Urbifossiella limnaea: one gene and its partner. The main gene of each other region encodes a partner of the protein of the gene in region 2 in a complex. Links are inferred from orthologs where the notes say so. Each region holds a gene or a part of one and is shown on either strand. Other genes may lie near its edges.

What was found.
Region 1: the proteins of ETAA1_RS27635 (region 2) and ETAA1_RS04740 are in contact, whole or in part, in a crystal structure (PDB 5UE9), measured with the Lactococcus lactis proteins. The link is inferred for Urbifossiella limnaea from one-to-one orthologs. Residues at the interface, in WP_023189152.1 of Lactococcus lactis: Leu4, Gln5, Ala47, Ser48, Met49, Leu50, Leu51, Arg52, Arg53, Met95, Leu98, Arg223, Met224, Ala225, Cys226, Ile228, Gly229, Ala230, Cys231, Tyr232, Ala233, Val235, Glu236, His237, Asn243, His244, Ala245, Lys247, Glu250; in WP_025017116.1 of Lactococcus lactis: Gly25, Phe27, Phe29, Glu32, Tyr33, Lys35, Tyr36, Lys48, Phe56, Thr60, Pro61, Arg62, Val63, Ala64, Glu65, Thr66, Ala67, Ser68, Gly69, Met70, Ile74, Gln77, Pro223, Glu251, Phe274, Ala275, Pro277, Phe278.

Annotation. Positions count from the first base shown.
Region 1 is NZ_CP036273.1:1,170,615-1,182,443, reverse strand. The notes cover bases 4,924-7,842. They hold ETAA1_RS04740 (dihydroorotate dehydrogenase), read left to right. Parts: upstream 4,924-5,885; coding sequence 5,886-6,800; downstream 6,801-7,842. Other genes in these bases: ETAA1_RS04725 (carbohydrate deacetylase), read left to right, coding at 7,762-7,842; ETAA1_RS04730 ((2Fe-2S)-binding protein), read left to right, coding at 7,364-7,630; ETAA1_RS04735 (lipocalin family protein), read right to left, coding at 6,802-7,167; ETAA1_RS04745 (ABC transporter ATP-binding protein), read right to left, coding at 4,924-5,719. In the rest of the region: ETAA1_RS04765 (S41 family peptidase), read left to right, coding at 1-980; 30S ribosomal protein S12 methylthiotransferase RimO, read right to left, coding at 1,053-2,483; ETAA1_RS04755 (5-oxoprolinase subunit B family protein), read left to right, coding at 2,592-3,272; ETAA1_RS04750 (ABC transporter permease), read right to left, coding at 3,336-4,748; more of ETAA1_RS04745, read right to left, coding at 4,751-4,923; more of ETAA1_RS04725, read left to right, coding at 7,843-8,661; ETAA1_RS04720 (glycosyltransferase family 2 protein), read left to right, coding at 8,700-9,710; ETAA1_RS04715 (protein adenylyltransferase SelO), read left to right, coding at 10,620-11,829.
Region 2 is NZ_CP036273.1:6,800,817-6,812,574, reverse strand. Bases 8,911-11,758 are described here. They hold ETAA1_RS27635 (dihydroorotate dehydrogenase electron transfer subunit), read right to left. Parts: upstream 10,816-11,758; coding sequence 10,006-10,815; downstream 8,911-10,005. Other genes in these bases: ETAA1_RS27630 (pseudouridine synthase), read right to left, coding at 10,842-11,758; ETAA1_RS27640 (hypothetical protein), read left to right, coding at 9,130-9,888. Also shown: ETAA1_RS32465 (secretin N-terminal domain-containing protein), read right to left, coding at 1-6,252; ETAA1_RS27655 (hypothetical protein), read left to right, coding at 6,604-6,864; ETAA1_RS27650 (tyrosine-protein kinase family protein), read right to left, coding at 6,936-7,895; ETAA1_RS27645 (ExeA family protein), read right to left, coding at 7,941-8,885.

The DNA of each region.
Region 1 (11,829 bases), 5.6 Mb from region 2 along the record:
TGAAGGTGGAGAACGACAGCACCGAGGGCTGGTCGATCGAACAGGCCAAGAAGCGGATCACCGGGCCGATCAACTCGAACGTGACGCTGACGATGCGGCGCGACGGCAAGGGCGAGTTCCCGGTCACGCTGACGCGCGGCCGGATCGAGATGCACCCGGTGATGGGCGTGGCCCGGAGCAAGACCGACCCGCTGAAGTGGGAGTGGTTCGTCGACCCGCAGGCGAAGATCGCCGTGATCCGCATCGCCACGTTCAGCGAGCTGACGACGAAGGAGTTGCGGGCGGCCGTGACCGAGATCGAGGCCGCCGGCGCCCGCGGCCTCATCCTCGACCTGCGCGACAACCCCGGCGGCCTGCTGAACCAGGCCATCGACGTGGCCGACGCCTTCCTGCCGGACGTGCGGATCGTGTCCACGAAGGACCGCCGCGGCAGCGAGCGGGTGTTCGGCGGCAAGAAGGAGGGCACGCTGTTCCAGCCCACGCCGGACAACCCGCGGCCGATCGCCGTGCTGGTGAACCGTAACAGCGCCAGCGCCAGCGAGATCGTGGCGGCGGCGCTGCAGGACCACGGCCGGGCGGTGGTGGTGGGCGAGCGGACCTACGGCAAGGGGAGCGTGCAGAAGCTGCTGCGGCTGCCGCACAACGACCCGCCGGCGGCGGTGAAGCTGACGACCGAGACGTACTGGCGGCCGAACGGCAAGAACATCCACCGCTACCCGGACGCGAAGGAGGCCGACGACTGGGGCGTGCGGCCGAGCCCGAGGATGGAGGTACCGACGGCGGAGGAGGAGCGGCTGCGGTACGCGGTCGAGATGCGGCGGCTCGACTACGTGGCAGGTCGGCCGGACGTGGTCGGGCCGAACCCGGCGGCGGCGCCGATGCCGAAGGGCGCCGACGGCCGGGCGCTGGTGGACGAGAGCAAGCCGTTCGAGGACCGGGTGCTGGCGAAGGCGATCGAGGTGCTGCGGGCGCCGCGGTAGGGTTATGGCTCGGGGTTTCGCCGCTTGCGGCTTAGCGCGGGGCAGCGCTAAGCCGCAAGCGGCGGAACCCGATCACCACGGCTTCCCGACCGCGCGCCCCGCCAGGTCGTAGCCGTCGGCCGCGGTCACCTTCACCTTCACGAAGTCGCCGGCCCGCAGCCCCTTCCCCTTCACCCGCACGGCGCAGTCGATGTCCGGCGAGTCGGCGTAGGTGCGGCCGCGGAAGTGGCTGGCGAACTCCGGGTCCGGGCCGTCGATCACTACCGGGTGGTCGCGCCCCACCTGCGCCTCGGCCCAGCGGAAGGCCACCGCCTGCTGCGCCTCCATCACGCCAGCCACGCGCGCCGCCTTCACGTCGTCGGGGAGGTGGCCGTCGAGCTTGGCCGCGGGCGTGTCCGGCTCCGGCGAGTACGGGAACACGCCGAGCCGCTCGAACCCGAAGTCGGCGACGAACCGCCGCAGCTCCTCGTACTCGGCGTCCGTCTCGCCCGGGAAGCCGACGATGAACGTCGTCCGCAGCGCCAGGTCCGGCAGGTTCTTGCGCAGCCGCCCCAGCAGCGCCTCGGTGGCGGCGCGGTCCACGCGGCGGACCATGCGCCGCAGCACGCGGTCGTTGATGTGTTGCAGCGGCATGTCGAGGTACGGGATCACCTTGTCCGTCGTCGCCAGCGCCTCCACGACCTCGTCGGTGAAGTGCTCGGGGTAGGCGTACAGCACGCGGACCCACTCGATGCCGTCCACCTTCCCCAACTCGCGGATCAGGTCGGCGAGGCGGGTGCGGCCGTACAGGTCCATGCCGTAGTACGTCGTGTCCTGGGCCACGACGATGAGCTCGCGGACGCCGTCGGCGGCGAGCTCGCGGGCCTCCTTCAGCACTTCTTCGATCGGCTTGGTGGCGTGCTTGCCGCGCATCTTCGGGATGGCGCAGTAGGTGCAGAGGCGGTCGCACCCCTCGCTGATCTTCAGGTACGCGAAGTGCCGCGGCGTGATCCGCAGGCGCGCCGTGTCCTCCAGCGCCCGCACCGGCGCGGGCGGGAACAGGTCGAGCGCCGACAGGTCGGCGTCGCCGCCGCGGCGGCGGGCCTGCACCGCGTCCACGACGGTGGCAATCTCCTCGCGGCCGAACACGCCGAGAATTTGATCTACGCCCGGCACCTGCTCCAGCAGCACCTCGCGCTGCCGCTCGGCCATGCACCCGGCGACGACGACGGCGCCGAGCTTGCCGGCGTCCTTCAGCGCCAACATCTCGCGGATGACGCCGAGCGACTCCTGCCGCGCCGACTCGATGAACCCGCACGTGTTCACGACGACGACATCGGCGCCGCTGGCGTCGGGGCGGAGGGCGTAGCCCTCGGTGGCGAGCTTGCCGAGCATCCGCTCGGAGTCGACGGTGTTCTTGGGGCAGCCCAACGAGACGAACGCGAAGGTGCCTTTCCCCGAGCCGGGGGCATCAGCCCCCGGAGTGCGAAGCGGCGCGGACAGCGGCAGGCTCTTGACGGACATGCGGTGGGGGGGTCGGGGGGTGCGGAGGACGAACCGCCATTCTACGCCGCGGGGCGCGATAAACTACGGGTTTGCTCCGCCGCGAGCGGCGAAGCCCGGAGCCGCCCCGTGACCCTGGTTCCGCTCGGCGACGCGGCCGTGCTCGCCACCCTGCCCGACGAGGCCGCCGCGGTGCGGTTCGCCGCCGCCGTCCGCGCCGCTGCCCCGGACTGGCTGCACGACGTGGTGCCGGCATACGCCACCGTCGGCGTCTTCTTCGACGCGGACGTGATCGGAACACCCGCGGTCACGGTGTGGCTCGCGGACCGGGAGCGGGCGGCTCCTGTCTCCTGTCTCCTGTCTCCTGTCTCCCGGTCGCACACCATCCCGGTCTGCTACGAGATGGCCCCGGACCTGCCGCGCGTCTGCGAGCACACCGGCCTCCGCGCCGACGACGTGATCCGCCTCCACGCCGGCGGCGCGTACACCGTCTACGCGGTCGGGTTCGTGCCGGGCTTCCCGTACCTCGGCTACCTGCCGCCGGAGCTGTGCGGGGTGCCGCGGCTGGCGTCGCCGCGGCTGCGCGTGGAAGCGGGCAGCGTCGGCCTGACGGGCCGGCAGACGGGGCTGTACCCGCTGCCGCGGCCGGGCGGGTGGAACCTGATCGGCCGGACGCCGCTGGTCGTGGTGGACGTGGCCGACGGGTTCTTCCCGCTCCGCGTCGGCGACGCGGTGCGGTTCGAGCGGATCGACGAAAAACGCTTCGGCGAGCTGGGGGGGGAACGGTTACCTGGCGAGCGGCCGGCGTGAGCCGGCTGTTCCCACGCGCATCAGATGCGCGTGGGAACAGCCGGCTCACGCCGGCCGCTCGCCCTAGTAGTCCCGCCCCGCGAACCGCCAGCAGCCGAGCCCGAGTACGACGGCGATGAACCCGACCGACACGCCGAGGATCTCGGCCCACGACGCCCGCGGCGGCTTGTCGAGCTTCTGCGCCTTCAGCTGGTTCGGCGTCAGCACGCCCTCGGCGATCACCCGGCCGAGCCGCTCGTCCAGCTGGTACGTCCGCGGCGTCACGTAGTGGACCGCCTTCACGAACGGCCACGACCCCGGCCCGAAGACGAACCACACCCGCCCGTCCGGGTCCGGCGGGCCGGCCCGCGGGTTCAGCGGCGCGGCCTCCGCCTCCTTCAGCGCCGCCTGCCGGTCCTCGACCGCGGTGTTCAGCTTGCCGACGCCCCACATCAGCCCCCACGCCACGGCCGTCACCAGGATGGCCACGATCGTACTCCGGGTCAGCACCGCGGCCAGCGTGCTGACGGCGTACAGGACGGCGAAGAAGAACGTCAGCAGCGGGATGACCATGAGGAAGTTCGGCGACCACAGCCCGGACCGCAGCCCGATCACCAGCCACACGCCGAGCACCGTGTACGCCGTCAGCAGGAAGATGAACATCAGCCCGCCGAGGTACTTGTACACCAGCAGCCGGGTCCGCCCGATCGGCTTCGACACGATCAGGTCGAGGCTCCCCTTGGCGAGCATGGTGGGGATGAACCCGGCCGTGATGACCACCGACACCAGCAGCAGGACCCAGGCGCCGATGCCGTTGACGAGGTAGTCCTCGGTCAGGTACACGCCGTCCCGCAGCGACGGGGTGATGCCCGGCGGGTCAAAGGCGAACAGGACCGTCACCTGGTGCGGCCACGCCAGCTCGTCGTCCACCTTGCTGCCGCGCACGACCACGTGGTACCGCGCCTCCGGCGGCGGCGGCGGGCCGTCGTCCTTCTTCTTGTCGGCCTTCCCCTCGGCCTCCTCGTCCGGCCCCTTCCCCTTCTCCTTCTCCTTCGGCTCCAGCTCCGGCGGCCCGCCGGTCACCTCGACCGTCTCGTACTGGCCGGCCAGGTCGTCGCGGAACTGCGAGCGGATCCGCTCCCGGCCGAGCGGGATGCCCTGCCGCTGGAGCTTGCGGAGGTCGGCCCCCTCCTTGTTCACCTTCACCACGTAGTCGAACGTGTAGTCGGCCCGCCACGGCTGAGGCGCGTTGGTGCTGGTGAAGTTCTCGACGCCGAACTCGGGCCGGCCGAGTTCCTCGAACGCCTGCGGGTTGTGGCTCATCGCCCAGCGCATGATCTTGAACTCGGCGTCGAGCCGGTCCTGCAGCGTGATCGGGCGGTAGCCGATGCTCGCCACCAGGACGATCAACAGCGTGGCCAGCACCAGCATGATCTGGAGCATCCAGCCGTTGCGGGCCTCGCGGTAGCTGTCCTTCAGGAACGCCAGGAATTGCACGGTCAGCTCCTCCGCCGGGGGCCGCCGACCGGGCGGACGCCCTTGCCGGGGCGGCCGTCCGTCCCGGGCTCGGCCGCGTCCACGATCGACACGAACAGGTCTTCCAGGCTCTGCTTCTTCTCCACCAGGTGCCGCAGCCGCAGCCCCTTCTCGGACAGCAGCGCCAGCACCGGGTCGATGCCCTTCCCCTCGGGGAGCTCGACCTCGTACCGCCCGGCCGCCGGCGTCACCTTGTAGCCGAGGCGGATCACGTCGTCGGCCGGGAACTGCTGCCCGTCGGCGACGCCGATCACGAACAGCCCGACCTGCTTGGTCAGGTCGGCGACCGTGCCCTCGCGGACGAGTTCGCCGCGCTGCAGGATGGCGACGCGGTCGCAGATGAGTTCCACCTCGCCGAGCAGGTGGGAGTTGAGGAAGATCGTCTTGCCGTCCTCCTTGAGCCGCTGCATCAGGTCGCGGATCTCGCGGCGGCCGACGGGGTCCACGCCGTCGGTCGGCTCGTCGAGGAAGATGACCTGCGGGTCGTGGAACATGGCCTGGGCGATGCCGAGCCGCTGCTTCATGCCCTTGGAATACGTGCGAATCTTCGAGTGCATGCGGCCGGCGATGCCGACCTGCTCGAGCATCTCGGGGATCTTCTTGCGGCGGTCGTCGGCGCTGACGCCGTACAGCTGGCCGTAGAAGTCCATGAGCGAGTAGCCGCTGTGGTACACCGGGAAGGCGTGGTCTTCGGGCAGGTAGCCGACGCGCCGGCGGGTGGCGGCGTCGCCGGCGGCGTGGTCGAGCAGGGTGGCGTCGCCGGCGGTCTTCTGGACGATGCCGAGGAGGATTTTGATGAGTGTGGTCTTGCCGGCGCCGTTCTGGCCGAGGAGACCGTACACCTGGCCGGGCTCGACTCGCAGCGACACGCCCTTGAGGGCTTCGATCTTGCCGTAGGTCTTGCGCAGCTCCCGCGTCTCGATCACCGCCACAGCGGCCTCCGGGGGTCGGGATGGGGAACGTAACGGAGAGGGATTCGCGGTCCCAGCGAACATATTGGCGCGCGACGGGGGCGGCGAGGCTCGGGGCTTCGCCGCTCGCGGCGTGGCGGGGGTACGCCGCGCTACGCCGCGAGCGGCGGAAGAATACAACACCCCCATGCCCGACCTCACCGTCGCCCTCAACCGCCTCCGCCTGCGCAACCCCGTGCTGGTCGCGTCCGGCACGTTCGGGTACGCCCGCGAGATGGCCCCCTACGTGGACTTCGCCAAGCTCGGCGGCGTCGTCCCCAAAACGGTCACCGCCGCGCCCCGCGCCGGCAATCCGCCGCCGCGCACCGTCGAGACCGCCAGCGGGATGCTCAACGCCATCGGCCTCGACAACGACGGCCTCGACCACTTCCTCGACCACCACCTGCCGTACCTCCGCACCCTCCCCACGGCCGTGATCGGCAACGTCGCCGGCAAGACGGAGGACGAGTTCGTCGAGATGGCGGCGAAGGTTCACGCCCGCGGCACCGGGCTGGCGGCGCTGGAGCTGAACCTCAGCTGCCCGAACGTGTCCGGCGGCACCGACTTCGCCGTGGACGCCGAACTGACACGTCGCATCGTCCGCCGCTGCCGCGACGCCTGCCCCGACCTGCCGCTGCTGGCCAAGTTGACGCCGAACGTCACCGACATCACCGTGATTGCGAAGGCGGCCGCGGACGGCGGCGCCGACGCCGTCACGGCGGTGAACACGTTCGTGGGGATGGCCGTGGACTGGCGGCGGCGCAAGCCGATCCTGGCGAACGTGACCGGCGGCCTGAGCGGCCCGGCGATCAAGCCGCTGGCGCTGCGGGCGGTGTGGCGGATCGCCAAGCTGGGGGCGATCCCCGTGGTCGCGGTCGGCGGCATCGCCACCGTGGACGACGTGATGGAATTCCTGGTGGCCGGGGCGAGTGCGGTGCAGGTGGGCACGGCGAACTTCTACGACCCGTCGGCCAGCGCCCGCGTCGCCGACGCGCTGCCGGCGGCGCTGGCGGAGGCGGGCGCCGGCCGCGTCGCGGACGTGGTCGGCACCCTGCGGGCGTGACCTACTTCCGCTTGAACTCCTCGGTCTTGTTGTCGTCGCCGAGGAGGTGGAGTTCCGTCGCCGTCAGCTTCTTGATTTCCGCCGACTGCTCGAACGACGCGTCGCCGAACTTCAGCTTCACCGTCAGCTTGGTCTTGGCCACCGCGTACGTCCCGGTGCCGACCTCGTCCTTCTCGCCCTTCACCTTCACGGTGAACTTGCCGTCCTTGGCGAACTCGATGGTGCTCCCCAGCGGCAGGTCGCCGGCCTTGGTCACCTCCCACACGCCGACGATCTTCGTCGGTTCGTCCTGGGCGCGGGTGCGGGCCGTCCCGCCGAGCACCAGCACCACCGCCAGCCCCACCCCGAACGCGGACAGCCGCATCATCTGAGTCCCTCCAGTTGGTCGGGCCGACCCGCCGGCCCCCAGGTCGGGTGATGTTACGCCAGGGTCCGCGAAGCCGCAAGCGAGGCGCTTTTCCCGCGCCCCCGGTTGACATCCGCGGCCGCGGCGGGTACAGTTTGCTGAGACGCAATCTCAACAAGGTTCGCGTTCCCGCCACGACCGGGTTTGGAACCCGCCGATGACGCTCCCGCAGCTGGACGACCGCCTCTGCCCCGACCCGTGCGCCGGCCCCTGCGGCGGGTGCGAGGACCGTATCGTCTGCCGCTGCCTCAAGGTTACCGAGGGGCGGATCGTCGAGGCCGTCACGACGCTGGGCTTGCGCACCGTCAAGGACGTGCGCAACGCCACCGGCGCGGGCGACGGCTGCACCTGCTGTCACAAGCAGATTCGTGCCCTCATCGAAGTCCACGTCACGATCGACGCCCCGCTCGCCGCTGCCGGGTAGTCCCCCCAACCTGCGCCCCTTCCGCGGTCGATCTTGCATTCCGACTGTGGTTTCGGAATAGTGCGGGTCGCCCGAATCGTTTCCCGCGATGATTCGCGCCCCGGAGACTCGCTACACCGGCAGGGACGCCGATGGGGCTGTCGCGCCAGCTCGTGGTCATCGCCGACGACTTCGGTATCGGCCCGGACACCGACCGGGGCATCCTCGAACTCGCCGCGGCCGGGCTCGTGACGGGCACGACGCTGCTGGTGAACTCGCCGCACGCCCCGGCCGCCGTAACGGCCTGGAACCGCGCCGGCCGCCCGCTCGACCTCGGCTGGCACCCGAACCTCACCCTCGATCAGCCGATCCTGCCCGCCGCGCGGGTGCCGTCGCTGGTGCGGTCGGACGGCACGTTCTGGCCGCTCGGGGCGTTCATGCGGCGGTCGCTGCTCGGGCGGATGAACCCGGCCGAGGTGGCCGCCGAGCTGGCGGCGCAGCACCGGCGGTTCGTGGAGTTGGCCGGCGCCCCGCCGCGGCTCGTGAACTCGCACCAGCACGCGTCGCTGTTCCGGCCGATGTTGCGGGTGCTGTTCGACTTCCTGGCGGCCCGGCCGGAGCGGCCGTTCGTGCGGCGGGTGCGCGAGCCGTGGCGGCTGCTCGCCCGGGTGCCGGGGGCGCGGGTGAAGCGCGTCGTGCTGAACGCCCTGGGCCGGCGGCAGGCGCGCGACCTGGACCGCGCCGGCTTCCCCGGCTGCGACTGGCTCGCCGGCGTCACCGACCCGCCGTTCGTGACCGACGCGCGGTTCCACGCCCGCTGGCTGGAGCACACCCCGGGGCGGGCGGTCGAGCTGATGTGCCACCCGGGCTACCACGACCTCACGCTCGTCGGCCGCGACGCGGTCGCCGACGACGAGTACGTGCACCGGCGGGTGAGCGAGCTGGTACTCTTCCGCCGGCCGGAGTTGCCGGACCTGATCCGTGCCGCGGGGTTCGCACTGACGCGGCCGAGCGAGCTGTGCGCGACCCGACCGGCGAGCCGGGCGGCCTGAGCCGCCGGCCGACACGACCGACCCCGAAGGCCGTCTCCATGCCCGCGCGCCCGCGCCTCAGCGTCGTCTGCCCGGCCTACGAGGAGGAGGACGTCCTCCCCAGGTTCCACGCCGCGCTCGTGCCGGCCGTCGAGCCGCTGGCCGCCGACTACGACCTCGAACTCCTCTACGTGGACGACGGCTCCCGCGACCGCACGCTGGACGTCATCCGCGACCTCGCCGCCGCCGACCCGCGCGTCCGCTACGTGTCGCTGAGCCGCAACTTCGGCCACCAGGCCGCCCTCACCGCCGGCCTCGACCACGCCACCGGCGACGCCGTCGTCTCGCTCGACTCCGACCTGCAACACCCGCCGGCGCTCATCCCGGTGCTGGTGGCGAAGTGGCGCGACGGGTTCGACGTGGTGCTCACCATCCGCGGCGACGACCGCCGGCTGGGGTGGTTCAAGCGGCTGTCGTCGCGGGCCTTCTACCAGGTTCTGGGCCGGATGAGCAGCGTGGAGGTGCGGCCGGCGGCGGCCGACTTCCGGCTGCTGTCGCGGCGGGCGGTGGACGAGCTCGGCCGGCTGCGCGAGGCCCACCGGTACGTGCGCGGCATGGTGCAGTGGCTGGGCTTTCGCGTGGCCGAGGTGCCGTTCGAGCCGGCGGCGCGGCAGGGCGGCGTGTCGAAGTACACGCTGCGGCGGATGCTGCGGTTCGCCACCGACGGCCTACTGTCGTTCTCGCCCGCCCCGGCTCGACTCGCGGCCGGCGCCGGCGTGGCGATTACGGCGGCGAGTTGGCTGCTGTGCGTGTGCGCGGTGGCGCTGCTGGTGCCGCTGTCGGAGCCGGTGGCGCGGGTGGGGCTGGTGCTGCTGACGGCGCTGCACCTGTTGGCGGCGTGCGGGCTGGGCGTGGCGGCGGTGCTCGGTGAGTACGCGGCGCGGGTGTACGACCAGGCGAAGGGCCGCCCCGTGTACGTGGTGAAGGAGGCGACCGCCGGCGCAGGCCACGGCGTGGCGCGGGTACGGCGGGCGGCGCAAACCAAATCGCTTCGCGCTGTGGGAACGTAACCGTTCACGCCCTGTCGAGTCGGGCGTGATCGGGCCGGGCGACTCCGGCCATCCTCCGGCATTGCCCGGCCGCCTCGACCCCCGCCGACCTGTGGGACGCCATCCCACCCGACCTCCGGCCGGCCATCGCCGACGCGTACACGGCCGTCGGCCGGGAACTGGGCGCGACGGTCGTGCCGGCCGGCCTGGCAGTCGTTCCTCCGCGAGCACGAGCGGCCCGTCCTGCACGACCGGGACCAGAGTCACCCCACGCCGGCCGGGTCGTACCTGGCCCCGTGTGCCTTCCTCGCGGTGCTCGTGGGGGAGAACCCCGTGGGGGTCGGCAGTGACGTCGCGGGCCTGGACGAGTCGGAGCGGACCGCGCGGCAAGAGGCCGCGTGGCAGGTGTGCCGCCCCGCGGCGTGACGGCACGCGGGCGGCGAGCGTGTTGCATCCCCTCCCGTTCCCGATTACCTACCACCCGTCACCCCCGCCCTGCCCCTCCCTCCCGCCGGGCCCGCCTGCAAATGCTCGACCCCACCCGCTCGTCCAGAACCCGTTTCCATCCCTTCCACGATCTCGGGTCCGTCGCCCGGCACCACGGCCTGGTCGGTCGGAGGGTCGCGGGTGTGGGCGGGAGGCCGGCGGACGTCAACCCTGGCGCCGGCGGTCGAACTCCTCGGCCCGCTTCCGGACGCCGTCGGCGTTCCGCTTCTGCCGGGCCGACACGTCACCGCCCGCGCTGGCCGGGACTCTCCGCCGGTCGTACGCCGCGGACCGCGGCGTGTGACAGGTACGTCGAGAAGTTGGAAACACGCCCGACCCGACCGCCCCGGTAGAGGTCCACACGCCCCTGGGCCGTGACCCGAACCCGTCCGCCTCCTATCTCCATCCAACTGGAGACCCGACACGCACCGGACGGGGCACGGGATGAGCGCATTGACGGCACCGACCGCGGGACGGGGCGGCGCGGGCTGGCGGTTCGAGAACACCTACGCGCGGCTCCCGGACGCCCTCTTTACTCCGGCCGAACCGGCCGTGGTACGGGAGCCGCGCGTCTCGGTCCTGAACCACCCACTGGCGACCGACCTCGGCCTCGACCTCCGGGCGCTGGACCCGGCGGCCGCCGCGGCCGTGTTCGCGGGGCAGTGCCTCCCGGAGGGGAGCCGGCCGATCGCGCAGGCCTACGCCGGGCACCAGTACGGCGGGTTCACCACCCTCGGGGACGGCCGGGCCGTCCTGCTGGGCGAGCACCGCACGCCCGACGGCCGGCTCGTCGACGTTCAGCTCAAGGGGTCGGGGCGAACGCCGTACTCCCGCGGCGGGGACGGCCGGGCGGTGCTCGGGCCGATGCTCCGCGAGTACGTCGTCAGCGAGGCGATGGCCGCCCTCGGCATCCCGACGACCCGGAGCCTGGCCGTCGTCACCACCGGGGAGTCCGTCTACCGCGGGGCGGCCAGGAAGGGGTCGATCCTCACCCGGGTGGCCGCCAGCCACATCCGGGTGGGCACGTTCGAGTACGCGGCCCGCCGGGGCGAGGGCGTGCTGCGGGCGCTGGCCGACTACGCAATCGCGCGGCACGATCCCGGGCTGGTCGAAGCCCCCGACAAGTACCTGGCGTTTCTCCGCGCGGTCGCGGACCGCCAGGCGTCGCTCGTCGCCCGGTGGCAACTCGTCGGGTTCGTCCACGGGGTGATGAACACGGACAACGTGGCCGTCTCGGGCGAGACGATCGACTACGGGCCGTGCGCCTTCATGAACGCCTACGACCCGGCCACGGTGTTCAGCTCGATCGACCACGGCGGCCGGTACGCCTACGGCAACCAGCCGCACGTCGCCCAGTGGAATCTCGCCCGGTTCGCCGAGACGCTCCTGCCGCTGATCGCCGCCGACCCGGCGGAGGCGGTCGCGGCCGCCACGGGCGTGCTCGACGAGTTCCCGGCCCGGTTCGGGGGGTACTGGCTCGCCGGGATGCGGCAGAAGCTCGGGCTGCGGGGGGAGGAGGACGGCGACGCGGACCTGATCGGCCGGTTGCTCGCGTGGATGCGGACCACCCGGGCGGACTTCACCAACACGTTCCGCGACCTGTCGTCGGGCGTGCCGCCGGCCGGCGACCGGTATCAGGCCGCCGAGTTCCGGG
Region 2 (11,758 bases):
CACGGCCGACGAGAACGGCGTCGGGCCGGGGAGGGGGATCGCACCGGGCGTGGCCGGCGCCGGGGCCGAGTTGGCCGGCGGCAGCCAGTTGTCCGCCGGCATCCACGGCGGCGTCGGGCCGAACTGGAACCCGCCGGGGATCGGCCCGTTCGGGTTCGGGAAGCCGGGGATCGCCTGCGGCGTCGCCCCCTTCATCGCCGGCCCGATCACCTCCAGGCCGTGCCCGTGGTACCGGGCGATGTCCGGCACGCACCACTCCATCCGCCGCGCCTCCTCCGCCAGGATGCGGGCCTGGTCGGCCTCGTTGCGGACGATGTGCGGCGTCATGATGATCAGGATCTCGCGCCGCTGCACGTTGTGCGTCCGGTACCGGAACAGCGACCCGACGTACGGGATGTCCTGCAGGAACGGGACGCCGTTCTGCGCCCGCGTGTCCTGGTTCGTGATCAGCCCGCCGATCACCACCGTCTCCCCGTCGCCGGCCAGGATCGTCGTCTGCACCGTCTGCACGTTGATCGGGAACGCCGTGCCCGCGGTGCCGACCGCGACCGGGTTCGCCGCCGGGCTGGCGATCTGCGGCTCGACGCGCATCAGCACCTTGCCGTCCGGGTTCACCCGCGGCGTCACCCGCAGGGTCACGCCGGTCGCGGTGTACGTCACCCCCTGGACGGTGCCGGTGGCGTTCTGCGAGATGTCGCCCGGGATCGGGAAGTTCTGGCCGACCTGCACGTACCCGGTCTGGTTGTCCGTCACCTGCACCTGCGGCCGGCTGGTGATCTCGGCCCGGCCCTGCGTCTTGAGCGCCCGCAGCAGCAGGTTGAACGACTGGCTCTGCGCGCTGAACACGAACCCGCTCACGCCGCCGGCCCCGACCCGGCCGACGCCCAGGTTCCCGAGCCCCTGGAAGCCGACGACGCCCTGGTTGAACAGGTTGCTGTTCGGCAGCGCCGACACCGGCGTGGTGTTGAAGTTGAACCCCGGCGTGCCCGGCCCGTTCCCGGTCGTGCCGCGGCCGAAGATGATCGGCGTCTGCAGCCCCACCTCGGCCCCGAACTCCTCGTTGTTCGACAGCTGGATGTCGGCGATCGTCACCTGGATGACGACCTGCGGGGGGGCGGCGTCGAGCCGCTCGATCATCCGCTTCAGCTCGCCGAAGTACTGCGGGCTGGCCGAGATCAGCACCGTGTTGCTGACCGGCTCGGCCACGATCACCACGTTCCGCAGCAGCTGCTGGTACGACGTGTTGAACCCGGCCGGCGTGATGACGTTGGCGACCGAGTTGGTCATGAACGTCTGGAGGTTCTGCGCCACGTCCGCGGCGGCCTGGTTGCGCAGCTTGTACACGTCCATCATCCGCTGCGGGGCGTCCGTCGCCTCCAGCCGCATGATGACCGCGCCGATCGTGTCCAGGTCGTTCTGGCTGCCGGCCACGATCAGGCTGTTCGTCCGGTCGTCGACCGAGATGCGGAGGTCGATCAGGCTCGCCCCCGGGCCGGGGTCGGCGCCGAGCGTCAGCAGCGGCCGGGCCGCCGTGGTGCCCTGGTTCAGCCCCCCCTGCTGCTGGCCCTGGGCGCCGCCCTGCCCGCCGGGCGTCAGCCCGGTGCGGTTGGTGCCGCTGAACAGCTGCTGGAGGGTGATGCCGGTCAGTACCGCGTCGGCCTTCGTGAGCGTGAACACCTTGATGTTCGACGACGCGGCGGCGACCGTGTCGAGCGAGGTCATCAGGGCGTCGATCAGCTCGATCGTCTTGTCCGGGGCGGTGACGACGATGCCGTTGATCCGCGCCGCCGGGATGATGTGGACGTCCGCCAGGAAGCCGCTCTCCACCGGCTTGCCGTCGGCGCCGACGAACTGGAGCGTGTTACTGCGGGTGGACAGGCCGCCGCCGGACGTCTGCCCGACTTGCGGGACGGTGGCGTTGAGGCCCGGCACGTTCTGGCCGATGCCTGCGCCGCCGCCGGGCTGCTGGGTCAGCCCCTGGAGCCCCTGGAACGCCCCCTGCTGGCCCTGCCCCTGGAGCCCCTGGAGGCCGCCCTGACCGCCCTGGGCGATCGTGGCCAGGTTGCCGATGGCCCCGATGTTCCCGGCCCCGGTGACGCTCTGCTGGTACCAGCGCTGCGACGCCTGGAGGTTGGGGTTCACCGTGTTGGCGGTGATGGCCTGGATGAGGATGCCGGCCACCTCGTCGGCCAGGCCGTTGCGGAGGCGGTACACCTTCACCCGGTTCTTGGCGATCGACGTGGCCGAGTCGAGCTGCAGCAGCAGCGCCTCGATGTCGGCCATGTCGCTCGGCGCGGCCTGCACCAGGACGCTGTTGCTGGCCAGGTCGAACGAGATGCGGACCTGGCTGCTCGGCGGCCCCTCGTTCGGGAACCGCTGGCTGTACAGCCACTGGATCTGCTGGGCCACGATCTGGGCGCTGGCGTTCTTCAGGAAGATGCTCTTCGGCCGCACGTCGAGCCCGTTGGGCACGTCGAGCCGGTCCACCTCTTTGATGATGTCCTCGAACCGGCCCTTCGGCCCGGCGATGAGGAGGCTGTTCGTCCGCGGCATGGCGATGACGTAGACGTTCTGCGTGGCGCTCGGCGCACCGGTGAGGGCGCTCAGGGCGTTGCCCGGTGTCGTCTGCCGGGCCGAGCTCGGCACGATGTTCCCGCCCGGCCCCACCTGCACCTTCGAGAACACGGTGTTCAGCGTGCCGGCGATGATGTTGGAGTCGGCGTGCTTGAGCGACACCATCCGCAACTCGGGCTCCAGGCGGTTGCCCTGCCCGACGCGGATCGTCTCGAGCAGCCGGAGGATGAGCTCCATGTCCCGCTGGTCGCGGGCGGTGAGGACGAGCACGCCGAGGTCGTTGATCGGCGTGGCGGTGACGGGGCCGCGCGGCGCGGCCACGCCGACGCCCTCACCGGGGAGCGGCACGCCCGGCCCCGCCGGCAGCGGCGTGGGCGGCTGCATCGTCGGGGGCAGCGCCGGCGGCTGCTGCACGGCCGGCAGCTGGTGACTGACCTGGACGATGTTCGGTGCCAGCCGGCGGCGCGCGCCGGGCAGCGGGACGGGTTCGTTCATCACCGCCCCGGTCGTGAAGTACCACGGGTCCGGGTCGGTCTCGGGGTCGTAGATCGTCCGGCTCATCGCCGGGGGGGCGTCCTTGCCCCGGTAGTCAAAATTTACGGGGCCCTCCCCGCCGAAGCGGGCCTGTCGGCCTCCTCGTCCCCCCGCGGCTCCCCCGCCGGGTCTCCCTCCGCCGCCGCCGCCCTGGAAGCCGCCGCCGCCCGGCCGGGCTCCGCCGCCGCCGAGGCCGGGGAACCCGCCGCCGCCGCCGAGGCCGGGGAACCCGCCGCCGAGGCCGGGGAATCCGCCGCCGCCCATGCCGCCGGCACCCTGGCCCTGACCGGTGCGACCCTGGTTGCCAGTGACGCGGCTGTTGGCGCTGTCGCGGCCCTGCACCGCGTCAACCAGTTGCTGCAACAGCGCCGGGTCGATCCCCTGGATCGGCACCACCCGCACCACCTCGGCGCCGTTCGTGGGCGTGGCGCTGTCGAGCTGGTCCACGAGCGCCTTCACCTCGCGGAACAGCGTCTCGCTGGCCAGAACGACGAGGCTGTTGGTGCGCTCGTCCACGCCGACGGACATGGCCGGCGGCCGCTGCTGGTTGCCCTGACCGCCGCCGCCCTGCGGGACGAACGGGAACAGCGGGTTGACGCCGCCGCCGCCGCCGCCGCTCGGCGCGATCGCCGTCTTGAACACGTCGCGGACCACCAGGACCATGTCGGCGGCCTCGGTGTTCTTCAGCGTGATGACGTTCGTCCGCTGGATGGCCTCCGAGTCGGTCTCGCCGCTGTCGATGACGTTGGCGAGGAGCCGGCGGATGGTGAGCAGGTCGAGCTGCGTGGCCTTGACCACGATCAGCGAGTTGCTGCTCGTCTCGGCCACGACGCGGACGCGGTCCTTGGACGGCGTGCCCGCGGCGCCGCCGCCGAGGAGGCCGCCCAGAAGCCCGCCGCCGCCGCCGCCGCCGAGGAGCCCGCCGATGAGGCCGCCCGGCCCGCCGCCGCCGCGGCCGCCACCGCCCTGGCCGCCCTGGCCGCCCTGCTGCTGCGGGCCGTTGAACACCTCGGTGACCACCTTCGACGCCTCGGCCGCGCCGACGAACTTCAGGCGAATCACCTCGAACAGGTTCTCGTCGGGCTTGGCCTGGCTCGTGTACAGCCGGACCAGCTCGCCCACCAGCGCCAGCGCCTCCGGGTCGCCGCTCTCGATGACGAGGCGGTTGCCGACGACGGTGATGTTGACCGGCTTCAGCTCCTGCTTGGCCGGGTCGACGATCTGGGCCAGGACGTAGCGCGGGTCGTACGGCCCGGACGGCAGCTGCGACTTGCGGGTCCCGCCGTTCGGCAGCGGGGCCGGCGGCGGCATCGTCAGCGGGGCGGGCGGCCCCATCGGGTTGGTGCCGGGGATCGGCCCGGACGGGATCGGGTCGGTGAGCGGGCGCGCCGGCCGCGGCTGGAAGTTGGCCGGCCCGTTCGGCCCCGACAGCAGGTTGTTGATGATGACCGGGTTCTTGTTCATCCCCCGCATGGCGTTGGAAATCGCCTCGGCCAGGATGCCTGCGTTGCCGTTGTCGAACTGCAGCGTCAGCCGCGAGCCGGCCGGCACGTTCGGGCCGCCGGGGATGGCGTTGGGGTCGAGCGCGCGGATGGCGCGCTCGGCGTCGTCCAGCTGCGTCTGCGTGCCGCGGAAGAGGATGCCGGGGTTGAGGCCGGTCTGCGGCTCGAGCACGGGGCCACCGCCGGCGATGCCGGACGGGAACAGCTTGCCGAGCGTGGTGGCCGTCGTGGTCGGGTCGAGGTTCTGCAGCGCGATGAGCTTGGTGACCAGCGCCCCGTTGTTGCCCGCGACCGGGTCGCTGCCGCGGAGCTGGGCCAGCACCTCGGCGTGCTCCTCGGGCGTGCCGTAGACCATGATCTGGTTACTGGTCGGGATCGACTGCACGCGGATGGCCGGGTTCTTCTCCTGGATGATCTTGGCGATGGCGTCGGCCGTGCCCGGCGCGACGGCGTGCGTCCGCAGTTCCGGCGCCGCCGGCACGATCTCCTTCTGGTCCGGGCTGGTCTTCTTGTCGAAGTTGGTGATGATCTCCTGCGCCAGCGTGATCTTCTCGGGCGGCGCCGTGATGAGGACGGCGTTGCGGCGGTTGTCCACGACGATCTGCACCGTCTTGGTGCGCGACCCGGCCGACGGGTAGGTGGTGTTGCGCGGGTCGCGGCGCGGGTCGTTGCCGCGCGGGTCGCCGCCGCCCTGGCCCGGGAAGTACGGGTTGCCGCCCGGGAACCCGAAGCGGGGGTCGGTCGGGAACGCCGGTGCGGCGGCGCCGGTCCCCTCGATGCGGGTCTGGTCGTCCTTGAGGAGCTGCTGCAGCACCGCGGCCATCTCGGGGGCGCGGCGCCACTTGCACACGTGGGTGATGCTCTCGGCCTGGCCGCCGCCCTTCTCGTAGTCCTCGAGCGTCTTCGAGATGCGGCTGATGTTCCCGGCCGTGTCCATCACCTGGATGGCGTTGGCGTTGGTCAGCAGCACGGCCCGGCCGAAGGGCGTGAGCATCTTGTCCACTTCGGGCATCACCTCCGACGCGGAGATGGCCTTGAACGGGCCGACGTTGCACAGCACGATCTCGGTCTTGCCGCGCTTGGACAGCTCGGTGTGCTCGATGCGCTGGAGCAGGGTGGGGTCGATCTTCTCGTCGGCCGGCTGGATGTAGAACGACGCCTGCCGGCGGATGATCATGAACTTCTGCGGGATCATCGCCTCGTTCAGGAGGTCGGTGACCTCGGCGAGGGTGAACTTCCGCGCGGGCCCCGGCGGCAGGATGGTGACCGAGCCGGTGGGCCGCACGGTGGTGACCAGGATGAGCCCGGTCTCCTTGCCGTACCAGTCGAGCACGGTCTGCCAGGGGGCGTTGTCCCAGCTGACGGTGACCGTCCGCGGCTCCTCGGCCTTCGGGGCCGGGGCGGCGGCCTTCGGGTCGGCCTTGTCCGGCGCCTTGTCGGGGACCGGGGTGGGGGCGGGGGCCGGCTGCTGGGCCGACGCGCGCTGGAACTCGGCGACGACGACGGGCGGGGCGATCTGCGGCGACTGGGCCGCGGCGTAGGTGGTGGCCATGCCGAGGCCGGCGGCGGCCCACATGGCGGTCGGCACCCACCGGCGGCGCTTCCAAACCGGGGCGTACCGGGTGCCGTCGATCTGGCTCATGGACTTCCCCCATCCGACTGCGGGCGGGTCGGCGGCGGCCGAAGGGCCGCAGCCGCGGCGCGCCCCGTTCCCCCACGGTGCGCGGCCGGCCGCCTACAAGTCGTCACGAACGTGTCGCGGGTGTTTACCGTCCGCCGCCGGGGTAAGCAACGGAGAACTGCCGTCGCCAGCAGTTTTTAATCTACGCCCAGTTTACCAGTTCTTCCGGGCCGCGGGGGTGAGAGGGGGGTGAGAGAAGCGGGGTTGTTACGAAGGCGAAAACAGGTGCCGCGAGCGGGGCAACTGGGGTTGGCGCCGGGGGGCCGATGCCGTTTGCTGAAGGGACCACACCGAGGGCCGGACGCGATGGGCATGCAGGACTACACGGCGAACCAGCAGAAGATCATCAAGCGGTACTACGAGAACATCGACCAGATCTCGCTGCAGCGCCTCGCCGAGTTGGTCGGCGACCTGTACCTGGCCACCGGCAAGAAGCTGGCGAAGGCGTGGGAGGCGGCCGCGGGGTGTATGCAGAAGCTCGGCGTGCCGCAGAGCCGCATCGACCACCTGCTGGCGCAGAAGAAGCCGGAGATGGTGGCGACGCTGGTGAAGGAGCTTTCGGGGAAGGAGTGAGGAGTCTTCGGGAGTCGGTGGGAGTGGAGGAGTTAGAACCTGGCGTTACTCCTCCACTCCCGAAGACTCTCTTACCCCCGCGTCGTGACGTAGCCCCGCAGCAGCCCGCCGAGTTCCTTCACCCAGCCGCGCAGGCCGGCGAACTCGGTCCGGTCCACGGCCGCCTCGCGGGCCACCAGGTACACGGCGTCGGCCGCCGGGCAGGCCGCGTCGCGGTCCGGCAGCACGCCCCACACGCCGGCGTCGATCAGCACCCAGTCGTACCACTGCCGCAACTGCTCGGTCAGCTTCGGCAAGTCGTCGGCGATGCCGGGCGGCGGCGCGGCCGGGTTCCCGCCCGCGGCCAGCACCTGCAGGTTCGGCACGGCCGTCGCTTGCGCCGCCCACGCCAGCGGCACCGTGTGCCCCAGCACCTCGACCAGCCCCGGCGCGGCCTTCAGCCCCATCATGCGCGCCACGCCCGGGCGTGTGATGTTGGCGTCGGCGATCAACACGCGGCCGGGCGTCTCGCGCGCCAGCGTGACGGCGAGGTTGAGCGCCACCGTGGTGGTGCCCGACTCGCCGGCCGCGGCGGTGAAGAACAGCACCCGCGGGGCGTGGTCAGCGAACTGCGCCTTCACCTCGTCGCGGAGCACGCGGTACTCGCCGCTGACGGGGTGGTCCGGGTGGTGGAAGGCCACGAGCGCCGCGTCCGGCCCCTCGCTCGGCTCCGGCGCCCGCACGCGGCCCGACAGGTCGTGGAAGCTGACCGAGAGGTAGCGCGGCGTGTCCGTCGCGAGGCGCGGGAACGGCCGTGCGTCGGCCGCGGGTTCGGCCTTCGCCGTGGCCGGCAGCGGCGGGAACTTGACGACCGCGGGGCCGGGCGAGAAGACCGCCCCGCCCGGGGCGCCGACCTCGACGAACGGCGCGTCGTCGGTCGCGGGGATGAAGTCGTCGGCGGGCGCGGGGCGGGGCGCCGCCCACGGGACGGACGGCGCCCCGCCGCCGCCTCCCGTCGTCGGGCCGTTCCACGCGCTGAACATCCGGCTCATTCCCTGCCCCCGTGCGGCCCGGTCCGACCCCGGCTCCCCCTGCCGTCAGGCCGACCGCTTCCGTGCCGCCTTTTGCTTCGTCCCGCGCGCCGGCCCCGCATCACCGGCCGCCGGCCGCGCCCGTAAGGTTTTCCCCGCCGGCCGCGCCGCCGGCGCCGGTTCCGCCGGTTGTTCCTCCGGCACGGGAATGCTCAACCGCCCCAGCGCCTCGACCGCCGCCTCGGTGTCCACCGTGTCGCTGCCGACGGCCGCGGCCAGCTCGCCGGCGACGGCCGCCGCCTGGTTCAGGACCCGCGGCATGCCGCCGCAGGCGCGGGCCAGTAGGTCGAGCGCCTCCAGGTCGAACACTTCGAGCGGACGCCCGCCCGCCGCTTCGATCTGATGCCGCAGGTACTTCACGGACTGCTCCGCGGTCAACGGTTCGAGGTGCGGCCGCGCCGCCACCCGCTGCGCCAGCGCCGCGTGCGCCGGCTTCGCCAGCATCTCGCGCAACACCGGCTGCGCCACGAGCACGGCCACCGCCGCGGCGCCGGCCGGCGTGTCGAGGTTCGCCAGGAGCCGCAGTTCTTCGAGCGCCTCGGCCGTGAGGTGCTGCGCCTCGTCGACGAGCAGCACGGTGGGCAGGCCGCCCTCGGCCGCGGCGAGAATGTGCGCCGTGACGGCGAGGCGGAGTTCCTGCTCGTTCAGCCCCTGGTACGGCTGGTTCAGGTCGAAGAGGATGGCCTGCAGCAGGTCGGCGGGGCGGGCGGCGTGAACGGTCGGCAGCACCGCACGCGGCACCGCCGTCGGGAGGCGGCTCAGCCAGCGCCGCGCGACGAGCGTCTTGCCGGTACCGGGGAGGCCGTCGAGCAGCACGAACGGCTCGCGGCGCGACAGCGCGGCGTCGAGGTCGGCCGCGGCGGCCTCGTGGGTGGGCGCGGGGAAATAGGCGAGCGGGTCGGCCGCGGGACGGAACGGGCGGCGGGCCAACCCGAAGTGCGACCAATCCACGTCGCCACCTTTTTCGCGCGAGGCGTGAGGCCGGAATGATTCCCCACGGGGTTATCGGCGGCGGTCGCGGCGGGGCTTGAGGCGCAAGTGGTTGGCGCCGCGTGTTGCGCAGATTGTGCCGGATTTTCCGCGGAATTTCGGCGCGAACGGCATTCAACTTCTCTCTTGGCGCCGCAGCACGTCTCGGTATAGTTTCGATCTCTCAACACGACCCGCCGCGGGGCGGATGGCACGGAGGCCGCGCATGAGCAGGACGCTCAGCCTGGTTCACGGCGGGTTGACGGCCGCGCGGGAACTGATCCGCCGCGGCCGCCGCCCGGAAGCGCTGACCCGCCTGCGGCAGCTGCTCGCAGGGTCGGACGTGGCTCCGGCGGCCGCCGCCGAGGCGCACCGATTGGCGGCGGAACTCCTGATCGACTTCGACCGTTTCGGCGCGGCCCGGCGGCACCTGCGTGCCGCGCTCGGGCTGGAGCCCGGCTGCGCCGCGACGTTCTACCTGGCCGGCCTGGCGTCCGAGCGCGACCCGGCCGGCGACGACCGCCGGGCCGCGGTGCGGTTCCGCCGGGCGAGCGAACTGGAGCCGACGAACGCCAACTACCGTGCCGCCTTCGGCCGGGCGCTGGTGCGGGCGAACCTGGTGAACGCCGGCGCCCGCGAGCTGGAAGCCGCGGCCGCTCTGGCGGCGGGTGATCTGACGGTGCTGCGGCTGGTGGTGAGCGGCCTGCTCGAAGCGGGGCGCTCGGCCGCGGCGCAGCGGGTGGTCCTGAAGGCGCGGTTCCTGCGGCCGGCGTGCGCGTCGGTGGCGGGGTTGTGGAACCAGGTGCGGTTCGAGGCGGCGCGGCAGTCGCAACGGAGCCACAGGGGCGCGCAGGATGCGCATGCGGCCAGGGAAGGCCGCCCCCTGCTCCCGTTCCTCCGCGTCGTGGGCGCCGAGGGCTGGCGCAGCGACGTGGTGTCGGCACCGCGGCCGCACCTCGCACGGCTGCGGGCGACGCGGGGTTAAATATCAACGCCATGAGCGGGGTCGCGTCAGCGCCCCGTGCGACCGCGGAGCTAGCATGCTCCGCGGTCGCACGGGGCGCTGACGCGACCCCGCTCGGTTGCATTCACGCGTGTCGCTTTACTCCCACGCCAGCGCCGCGGCGTCGAAGACGGGGCCGTCCACGCACACCCGCTTGTAGTCCCACCCGTCGGCCGTCTTCACCTTCGTCACGCAGCTGAAGCACGCCCCCACGCCGCACGCCATCGGCGTTTCCAGCGACACGTGACACGACACGCCCCACCCGGCCGTCAACTTCGCCAGCGCGTGCAGCATCGGCTCGGGGCCGCAACCCACCACCGGCCCGCCCGGGCCTTCGGCGGCGAGCAACTGGGTCACGAACCCCTTCGTGCCGAGCGAGCCGTCGTCGCTGGCGAGCTTCACGGTCACGCCCGCGGCGCGGAAGTCGTCCACGCCCGCCGCCAGCGCCGCGGTGCGGACGCCGTAGTACAGCGTCACCCGCCGCGCCCGCCGGCGTGGGGCGTCACCGCTGTAGCCGCGCGCGCCGAGCAGTTCCCGCGCGTACGCCAGGAACGGCGTCTGCCCGATGCCGCCGGCGACGAGCCGCACCTCGTCCACGCTGCCGACTTCCGGGAACGGCTTCCCCAGCGGCCCCCACACCTCCAGCGCCTCGCCCGCCTGCACGTCCACCAGCCGGCCCGTCATCTTGCCGACGACGAGGTACACCACGTCGAGCGCGGCGCTGTCCGGCGACAGGTCGTAGAGCGCGAACGGGCGGCCGAGCAGCGGGTCGGACGTGCCCGGCAGCCGCAGCATGACGAACTGCCCCGGCCGCACCGCCGCCGCCACGTCGGGGCAGTGCAGGCGGACGCGGTACGTCCGCTCGGCGAGGCGGACGTGTTCGAGAACGCGGGCGGTGCGCTGGAACATGGCGGGTGCGGCGGAGGAAGGAGCGGTCAGCGCGACTTCGGCAGCGGACGCCAGCCCTTGGGGCGGGCCGGCGACCGGGCCGGGCCGGGCCGCGGGCCGGCGGGCTTGAACGCGGCGCCCGGCTTCGCGGCCACGGGCTTCCCCGCGGCGCTGGGCTTGGGGCCGGCCGGCTTGAACGCGCCGCCCGGCCGCGGCCCGGCGGGCTGGGGCGCGGCGCCGGGCTTCGGCGCGGCGGGTCGGAACGCGCCGCCCGGCCTGGGACCGGCGGGCTTGAACGCGGCACCCGGCCGCGGGCCGGCGGGCTTGAACGCGGCGCCGGGGCGCGGGCCGGTGGGCTTGGGCCGGGGCGTCAGCTTCATCCCGTCCGGGATCGCCTTGGCCGCCTTCTCCTTCAGCTTGGCGATGCGCTCCGACGCCAGCGCCACCCACCGCCGCAGCTCGACCAGCTCGGGCTCGCTCACCCGCCGCGCCTTCCCCTTCGCCAGCTTGTCCAGCTTCACCGGGCCGATCGCCACGCGGCGGAGCTTCAGCACCTTGTGCCCCTGCTCCGCCAGCATCCGCCGGATCTCGCGGTTCTTCCCTTCCGTCAGCACGATGCGCAGCCACGTGCTGTCGCCCTGCGGCTTGAGCCGCCGCACGTCCGACGCCCGCACCTTGCCGTCGGACAGCCACACGCCGTCGAGCAGCTTCTGCAGGTCGTCAGGTCCGGGCTTGCCGGCGACGAGCACGAGGTACGTCTTGGGGATGCTGAACCGCGGGTGCGTCAGCGCGTGCGCCAGCTCGCCGTCGTTGGTCATCAGCAGGAGGCCTTCGCTGGCCTCGTCGAGCCGGCCGACCGTATACACGCGCTGCTCGACGTGCGGCAGCAACTCGACGGCGCGCGGGCGGCCGTCGGGGTCGTCGTTGGTGCAGAGGTAGCCGACGGGCTTGTTGACGGCCCAGT